One region of the Streptomyces sp. PKA51 genome, then DNA from elsewhere that is predicted to be linked to it. Evidence: riboswitches for the same ligand, from Rfam matches in the RefSeq annotation. Region 1 holds a riboswitch; the other holds the start of a gene.

Region 1 (3,904 bases):
CGGTGCCGGCCAGAAGCTCCGCGTGAAGCTCTCCAAGGGCTTCTACGGCGAGGGGACCCAGATCCCCAAGCCCACCGCGGAGGAGTACCGGGAGATCACCAGCGGTCACGGCCACCACTGATCCCCGCAGCTGATCACTGACGACTGATCGCCACGGCAGGAGCCCCGTCCAGCGCTTGGACGGGGCTCTTCGCCGTCCGGGGCCGGTCGATAGGCTGGACGCCAGACGGGGCCATGCGGAGCGCCCCGCCCCAGACCACTCCAGGAGTGTGGACCATGAACGTTGCGACCCCATCTGGCGGCGAGCGCTCGGTGGCCCCGTCCTGGCCGGGCATCCTGGAGGCCCTGCTGCGCGGAGTGGACCTCAGTGCCGACGACACGGCCTGGGCCATGGACCGGATCATGCGCGGGGCGGCCAGCGACGCCCAGATCGCCGGCTTCGCCGTGGCCCTGCGGGCCAAGGGCGAGACCGTCGCCGAGATCTCCGGCCTGGTCCGCGCCATGTACCGGCACGCGAACCTCATCGAGGTGCCCGGGCCCAGCGTGGACATCGTGGGCACCGGCGGCGACGGGGCCAAGACCGTCAACATCTCCACGATGTCCTCGATCGTCGTGGCGGGTACCGGCACCAAGGTCGTCAAGCACGGCAACCGCGCCGCCTCCTCCGCCAGCGGTTCCTCCGACGTCCTGGAGAAGCTGGGCGTCAACCTGGAGCTGACGCCCCGGCGGGTGGTGGAGGTCGCCGAGGAGGCCGGCATCACCTTCTGCAACGCCGTCAAGTTCCACCCCTCCCTGCGGCACGTCGCCCCGGCCCGCCGCGAACTGGGCATCCGGACGACCTTCAACGCGCTGGGCCCGCTGACCAACCCCGCCCGGGTGCGCGCCCAGGCCACCGGCGTCGCCGACGCCCGTATCGCGCCGGTGCTCGCCGGGGTGCTGGCCGAGCGCGGCTCGACGGCCCTGGTCTTCCGCGGCGACGACGGGCTGGACGAGCTGACCACCACCGCCACCTCGCGGGTGTGGGTCGTGCGCGACGGCCGGGTGCGCGAGGAGGCGTTCGACCCCCGCGAGGTGGGCCTCGACATCGTGCCGGTGGAGGCGCTGCGCGGCGCCGACGCCTCGTACAACGCCGACGTCGCCCGCCGCCTGCTCGCCGGCGAGACCGGCCCCGTACGGGAGGCGGTGCTGCTCAACTCCGCGGCGGCGCTGGTGGCCCTGGCGCCCACCGACGCGCCGTTGCCCGAGCAGATCCGTGCCGCCATGGCGCGGGCGGCCGAGTCCATCGACTCCGGTGCCGCCCTGCGCACGCTGGAGAAGTGGGTGGCGGCCAGCAACGCCTGACCCCTTTCCGGCCGGTGGTGTCTCGCCCCGTGGAACGACGGTTCCGCGGGGCGATCACGTATGCCATACTCCTGGCCAGGTCACGAGTGACAGCGTTTCGGCCCCGGCCTGCTGTCCGGCAACCCTCCTTCCGTGGCGGGGTGCCCCGGGTGATGACCGGGCCGCAGGCAGGACGTCTGCGGCAAGCGCGGATCCCTCGCCAGGGATCCTGGTCGTCGAGGGAGATCCTTCCGTGATGCAGCGAATGCGCTAGGGCTCGAAGAGCCCCTTCTCCGCGTACCCCTCTTCCTCTGCTCGCCTGTTCACGTACGGGAGTTCGCCATGCCTGCCGCCACCGTCGCCACCGAGAGTCCGGTTCGTCCCCCGCTGCCCGTTCTGGGCGGCGACATCCGCGTACCGCTCGTCACCGGGGGCGAGGTGACGTACGCGGCCCTCGACTACGCCGCCAGCGCCCCGGCCCTGCGCCGCGTGTGGGACGACGTCGCCGCCTACGCGCCGTACTACGGCAGCGTGCACCGCGGCGCCGGCTACCTCTCGCAGCTGTCCACCGACCTCTTCGAGAACAGCCGGGCCACCGTCGCCCGCTTCCTCGGCTGCCGCGAGGACGACCAGGTCGTCTTCACCCGCTCCACCACCGACTCCCTCAACCTGCTCGCGACCGTCCTGCCCGCCGGCTGCCGGGTGTTCGTCTTCGAGACCGAGCACCACGCCGCGCTGCTGCCCTGGGGCGAGGGCCGCGTCACCTGCCTGCCCGCACCCCGCACCCCCGCCGAGGCGGTCGCGACCCTGGAGCGGGCGCTGGCGGACCGCGAGCCCCACGGGCCCGCGCTGGTCTGCGTCACCGGCGCCTCCAACGTCACCGGGGAGTTGTGGCCCGTACGGGAGTTGGCGGCCGCGGCGCACGCCCACGGCGCGCGCATCGTGCTGGACGCCGCCCAACTCGCCCCGCACCACCCCGTGGACGTCCGGGACCTCGACGTCGACTGGGTGGCCTTCTCCGGCCACAAGCTCTATGCACCCTTCGGCTCCGGGGTGCTGGCCGGCCGCCCCGACTGGCTGCGCGAGGCCGAGCCGTACCTGGCCGGCGGCGGCGCCAGCCGCCGGGTCACCCGGCTCCCCGACGGCCGCCTGGAGACCGAGTGGCACACCACCACCGCCCGGCACGAGGCCGGTTCGCCCAACGTCATCGGCGCCTATGCCATCGCCTCCGCCTGCCGGGCGCTGACCGAGGCGGGTTTCGAGGGCCTCGTCGCGCGCGAGCGGCAGCTGGTGGCCCGGGTGCGCGAGGGCCTCGCCGAGGTGCCGGGCGTACGGGTGCTGTCGCTGTTCGGCCCCGACGCCCCGCGCGTGGGCGTGCTCTCCTTCGTCGTGGAGGGCTGGAACAGCTCGCACCTGGCCGCCGCGCTGTCCGCCGAGTACGGCATCGGGGTCCGCGACGGGCTCTTCTGCGCCCACCCGCTGGTGCGCACGCTGCTGGGCACCGGGCAGGAGGAGGCGGGGGAGTGCGGTGCGCCGGGCGAGGGCCGTGCGCACAGCGCCGTACGCATCAGCTTCGGCGCCGGTACGCCCGACGAGCACGTGGAGCGGTTCGTCAGGGCGGTGCGCGAACTGGTCGCACACGGCGCCAGGTGGCTCTACCGCACGGAGGGCGGCCGCTGCGTGCCGGCGCAGCGGGCGGCGTGAGGCGTCAGTTGTCCAGGCCGATGGCGAAGGCCGCTTCCAGGTCGTGCTGGGAGTAGGTGCGAAAGGCGATGTGCGTCTCCGTCGAGGTGACGCCGGCGACCTTGCTGATCCGGCCCGGGATGACGTCCGCCAGGTCGTCGTGCCGGGCCACCCGCACGATCGCGATCAGGTCGTAGGCGCCGGTGACCGAGTAGACCTCGCTCACGCCGTCCAGCGCGGCGATCGACTCGGCGATCTCGGGGATGCGGTCCACGTCGGTCTTGATGAGCACGATCGAGGTGATCACGTCGTTCTGTCTCCTTCGGTGGACCCGGTTTCGGTGGCCCCGGCTGCGGCCCTCACTCTAACCGCAGGCGTCGGGTGCACCCAGGCGTAGCCGAATCCGAGTGCGAATCCCAGCACGTGGGCGAGGTAGGCAACGCCCGGCCGCCCGGCCTCCGTGCCCGCCGCCAGCCACTGCAGGGCGAACCAGAACAGCAGCACGACCCAGGCGGGAAAGCGCAGAGGCAGGAAGAAGAGGAACGGGAAGAGGCTGGTCACCCGGGCCCTGGGGAAGAGATAGAGGAAAGCGCCGAGCACACCGGAGATGGCGCCGGACGCCCCCACCAGCGTGCGGTCGGAGCCGGCGTGCACGACCGCGTAACCGAGCAGGGCCAGATAGCCGGTGACGAGGTAGCACAGGGCGAAGGCGGCGTGTCCCAGGTGCGCCTCGGTCATGGCACCGAAGACGTAGAGGAAGAGCATGTTGCCCAGCAGGTGCAGCCAGTTGCCGTGCACGAACAGCGCGGTGAGCGGGGTGATCAGATGCGTGGGGGAACCGTGCCACAGCTCCGCCGGCACCACCCCCCAGCGCTGGAAGTACTCGGTCTGCGCGGTCAGC
Region 2 (3,904 bases), on a different contig from region 1:
GATCGCGCTGTAGTGGACGAATACATCCGCACCACCGTCGACCGCGATGAAGCCGTACCCCTTCTCCGCGTTGAACCACTTGACGGTGCCCTGAGCCATGCCTAACTCCCCTATTACTGGCCCTTGCACAGGACCGCACTTCGCGGACCCGGGTCAGACCTCACCCCCAGACAGGGTGGGGGTGTGCGCCGGAACGCGTCGACCGCGGCTGAATGTATCTGCACGGATGCCGTCTGCAACAGGTCACTCGGACGAGAAATCCGGCGGCGGCCGATCGGTTATTCGTACCGATTTCCACAGCTTCCCGGGCAAGTCGGACCGGGCAAAACGCCACCAACCCGGCAGATCGCATCCTCGCATTGGGCGCAACTTGACGGGTTCTCGTACGCACTCGGCAGTGACGCCAGAGGGGGAACGCCCCAACTGTAGCGCGCTTCAACAGACGGAATCGCCCCGTCCGCTTTACGGACGGGGCGATTCCGTCTGCTTGCCGAGCGTGCTCGCGCGGGGCCGCTCAGCCGCCCGCGACGGCGGGAATGATCGAGACGCCGGCCCCGTCGGGCGTGGCCGTGCCCAGGCCGTCCTCGAAGCGGACGTCGTCGTCGTTCACGTAGACGTTCACGAAGCGGCGCAGCTTGCCGGCGTCGTCGAGCACCCGGCCGGCGATGCCGGGGTGGTTCGCCTCCAGGGAGGCGATCACCTCGCCGAGAGTGGCTCCGTCGGCGGTGACCTCCGCCTGCCCGGCGGTGTAGGTGCGCAGGATGGTGGGGATGCGGACGGTGACGCTCATGGGTATGCCTCAGCCTTCTGTGTGTCGTGTGAGGTGAGCGGTGTGAGGTGAGCGGTGTGAGTGAAGAGAGGGACGCCCATTCGGGCGAAGGGCCCTACCGGCCCTGCAGGCCCGCCGCGCGGAAGGCGTCGAGCGTCGGGCGGATCGTGGCCGTCGGCCCCGCCGCCACCGCGTCGAGCGTCTTGAGCCCGTCCCCCGTGTTGAGCACGACCGTGGTCAGCTCCGGGTCCAGCGCGCCGCTCGCGAGCAGCTTGCGCGTCACGCCCACCGTCACCCCGCCCGCGGTCTCGGCGAAGATGCCCTCCGTCCGGGCGAGCAGCCGGATCGCGTCGACGACCGCCGCGTCGTCGACGTCCTCCACGCCGCCGCCGGTGCGCCGGGCGATGTCGAGCACGTAGATACCGTCGGCCGGGTTGCCGATCGCCAGGGACTTGGCGATGGTGTCCGGCCGTACCGGCCGCACCACCTCGTGCCCCGCCTTGAAGGCCCGGGAGACCGGGGCGCAGCCCTCGGCCTGGGCGCCGAAGATCTTGTACGGGCGGTCCTCGACGAGCCCGAGCGCGACGAGCTCCCGCAGCCCCTTGTCGATCTTCGTCAGCTGGGAGCCGGAGGCGACCGGCACGACGATCTGGTCCGGCAGCCGCCAGCCGAGCTGCTCGCAGATCTCGTACGCGAGGGTCTTGGAGCCCTCCGCGTAGTACGGGCGGAGGTTGACGTTGACGAAGCCCCAGCCCTCGCCGAGCGGATCGCCGATGAGCTCGGAGCAGAAGCGGTTGACGTCGTCGTACGTGCCCTCGATGCCGACGAGGTCGCCGCCGTAGACCGCGGCCATGACGACCTTGCCGGCCTCCAGGTCGTGCGGGATGAACACGCACGAGCGCAGGCCCGCGCGGGCCGCGGCCGCGCCGACGGCGCCGGCGAGGTTCCCGGTGGAGGAGCAGGACAGGGTGGTGAAGCCGAAGGCGCGCGCCGCCTCGACGGCGACGGCGACGACGCGGTCCTTGAAGGAGTGCGTGGGGTTGCCGGAGTCGTCCTTGACGTACAGGCCGCCGGTCACGCCGAGTTCGCGGGCGAGGTTGTCGGCCTTGACGAGCCTGGTGAGGCCGGGCTCGAGGTTGGGCCGTTCGGCGACGTCCGCGGCGACGGGCAGCAGCGGCGCGTACCGCCAGATGCTGGCGGGGCCGGCCTCGATGCACCGGCGCAGCTCCTCGGGGTCGCCCTGGGGCAGCTCGTAGGCCACTTCCAGCGGTCCGAAGCAGGAGGCGCAGGCGAAGACGGGGCCGAGGGGGGAACGCTCCCCGCACTCGCGGCAGGAGAGCGCGACGGCGGACCCGAAAGAAGATGTGACGGTACGACTTTCAACGGCTTCGACGGCCATGGAGGCGAGGCCCTTTCTCCTCATCTTCCTCGCGGCGCACCTCGCCGCGAGACGGAATTGGCACCTTCCCCGCCGGGAGCCTCGCGTCCTGCTGCGGACGAAAGACCGGCTGGAGGGTTGCCGGGGCTTCATCGGGCCGTGTCCCTCTGCCCCTCTGGATGAGCGGTATGGCGCTGGGCGGACCCAGGCATTTGTGCGCGGCACGACCCCGACATAGGACGGCCGTCCGCGTTGTTCAAGACTGTAACGGAAGGGGCGGCCGCAGCAGAGGGCCGTCCGAACCGCGAGATGCGTCACACGGGCGCATCGGCGACCATCGAGACGATGCACAGCAGGGAGTCCTACACGTGCTGGATGAGGTGGAGCGCTGGCTGGCCCAGCGGTCCTGGTCCGCAGCCGATCGTCCGCTCGACCGGCTTCTCGCTGCCAAACGCGGCTCGGGCACCACGGTCAGCGTCGTACTGCCGGCGCTGAACGAGGAGGCCACGGTCGGCGCCATAGCGGCGACGATCCGCCGCGAGCTGATGACGGACGCCGTCCCGCTCGTGGACGAGCTGGTGGTGCTGGATTCCGGCTCCACCGACCGTACGGCGGAGGAGGCGGCGGCGGCCGGGGCGCGCGTGGTGCACCGCGACGAGGTGCTGCCGCGGATCCCCGCCCTGCCCGGCAAGGGCGAGGTCCTGTGGCGCTCGCTGCTGGTCACCACCGGTGACATCGTCTGCTTCGTCGACGCCGATCTGCGGGACTTCTCCGCCACGTTCGTCTCCGGCATCGTCGGCCCGCTGCTGACCGACCCGGAGGTGCAGTTCGTCAAGGGGATGTACGACCGTCCCCTCGGCGAGGCCCCCGGCCAGGGCGGCCGGGTCACCGAGCTGGTCGCCCGCCCGCTGCTGAACCTGCACTGGCCGCAGCTCGCCGGCTTCGTCCAGCCGCTGGGCGGCGAGTACGCGGCCCGCCGCTCGCTGCTGGAGCGGCTGCCCTTCCCCGTGGGGTACGGCGTGGAGCTCGGCCTGCTCGTCGACGCCCTGCACACGGTGGGCCTGGACGCCCTCGCCCAGGTCGACGTCGGCGAGCGCAAGCACCGCCACCAGGACGGCCGCGCGCTCGGCCGGATGGCGGCGACCATCTACCGCACGGCACAGCTGCGCCTGGCCCGCGGCCACCTCGTACGGCCCGCGCTGACCCAGTTCGAGCGAACGGCGGAGGGTTTCGTCCCGCGCACGTACCCCGTCGACACGGAGGAGCGGCCCCCGATGGCCGGAATCCCGGAGTACGCCCGCCGGCATGCCGCGTAAGCGTACGTTTGAGCGGTTCTCCCGGGGGCAAGGCTGGCGACATGGTCGTTGAGCACACCCACACCGCCCCCGGCACGGCACCCATCGTGGTCGCCTCCAACCGCGGCCCGGTCTCCTACCGGCTCGGCGAGGACGGCACCCTGCACGCGGGCCGCGGCGGCGGCGGGCTGGTCTCGGGGCTGAGCGCGATCGGCCCGGACGCCGGGGCGGTGTGGGTCTGCGCGGCCCTCGGCGAGGGCGACCGGCTCGCCGCCCGGCGCGCCGGGCGCAGACTGGCCGCCGCCGACACCGGCGAGCAGCCGGTGCGGATGCTCGACATCCCCTCCGCCACCTTCGCCGCCGCCTACAACGGCGTGGCCAACTCCGTCCTGTGGTTCCTGCACCACATGCTCTGGCAGACCCCGCTCGAACCCTCCTTCGACAGCGGGTTCCGCGAGCAGT

The links. Region 1 has a riboswitch for S-adenosylmethionine ahead of AC27L3_RS25120 (aminotransferase class V-fold PLP-dependent enzyme). Riboswitches for the same ligand answer to the same signal wherever they lie in the genome.
Region 2: it holds a riboswitch for S-adenosylmethionine, as region 1 does, so the genes downstream of both, thrC (threonine synthase) here and AC27L3_RS25120 (aminotransferase class V-fold PLP-dependent enzyme) in region 1, are expected to answer to the same signal.

Annotation. Positions count from the first base shown of each region.
Region 1 is NZ_BAAJPZ010000022.1:32,003-35,906, reverse strand. Features, by position in the region: gene qcrB (cytochrome bc1 complex cytochrome b subunit) at 1-121, shown strand, start outside; gene trpD (anthranilate phosphoribosyltransferase) at 277-1,341, shown strand; SAM riboswitch class IV at 1,420-1,535, shown strand; gene AC27L3_RS25120 (aminotransferase class V-fold PLP-dependent enzyme) at 1,663-3,024, shown strand; gene AC27L3_RS25115 (Lrp/AsnC ligand binding domain-containing protein) at 3,029-3,310, opposite strand; gene AC27L3_RS25110 (rhomboid family intramembrane serine protease) at 3,307-3,904, opposite strand, start outside.
Region 2 is NZ_BAAJPZ010000013.1:150,749-154,652, reverse strand. Features, by position in the region: gene AC27L3_RS20395 (cold-shock protein) at 1-99, opposite strand, end outside; gene AC27L3_RS20390 (ubiquitin-like small modifier protein 1) at 515-790, opposite strand; gene thrC (threonine synthase) at 885-2,168, opposite strand; SAM riboswitch class I at 2,186-2,333, opposite strand; gene AC27L3_RS20380 (glucosyl-3-phosphoglycerate synthase) at 2,516-3,463, shown strand; gene AC27L3_RS20375 (alpha,alpha-trehalose-phosphate synthase (UDP-forming)) at 3,505-3,904, shown strand, end outside.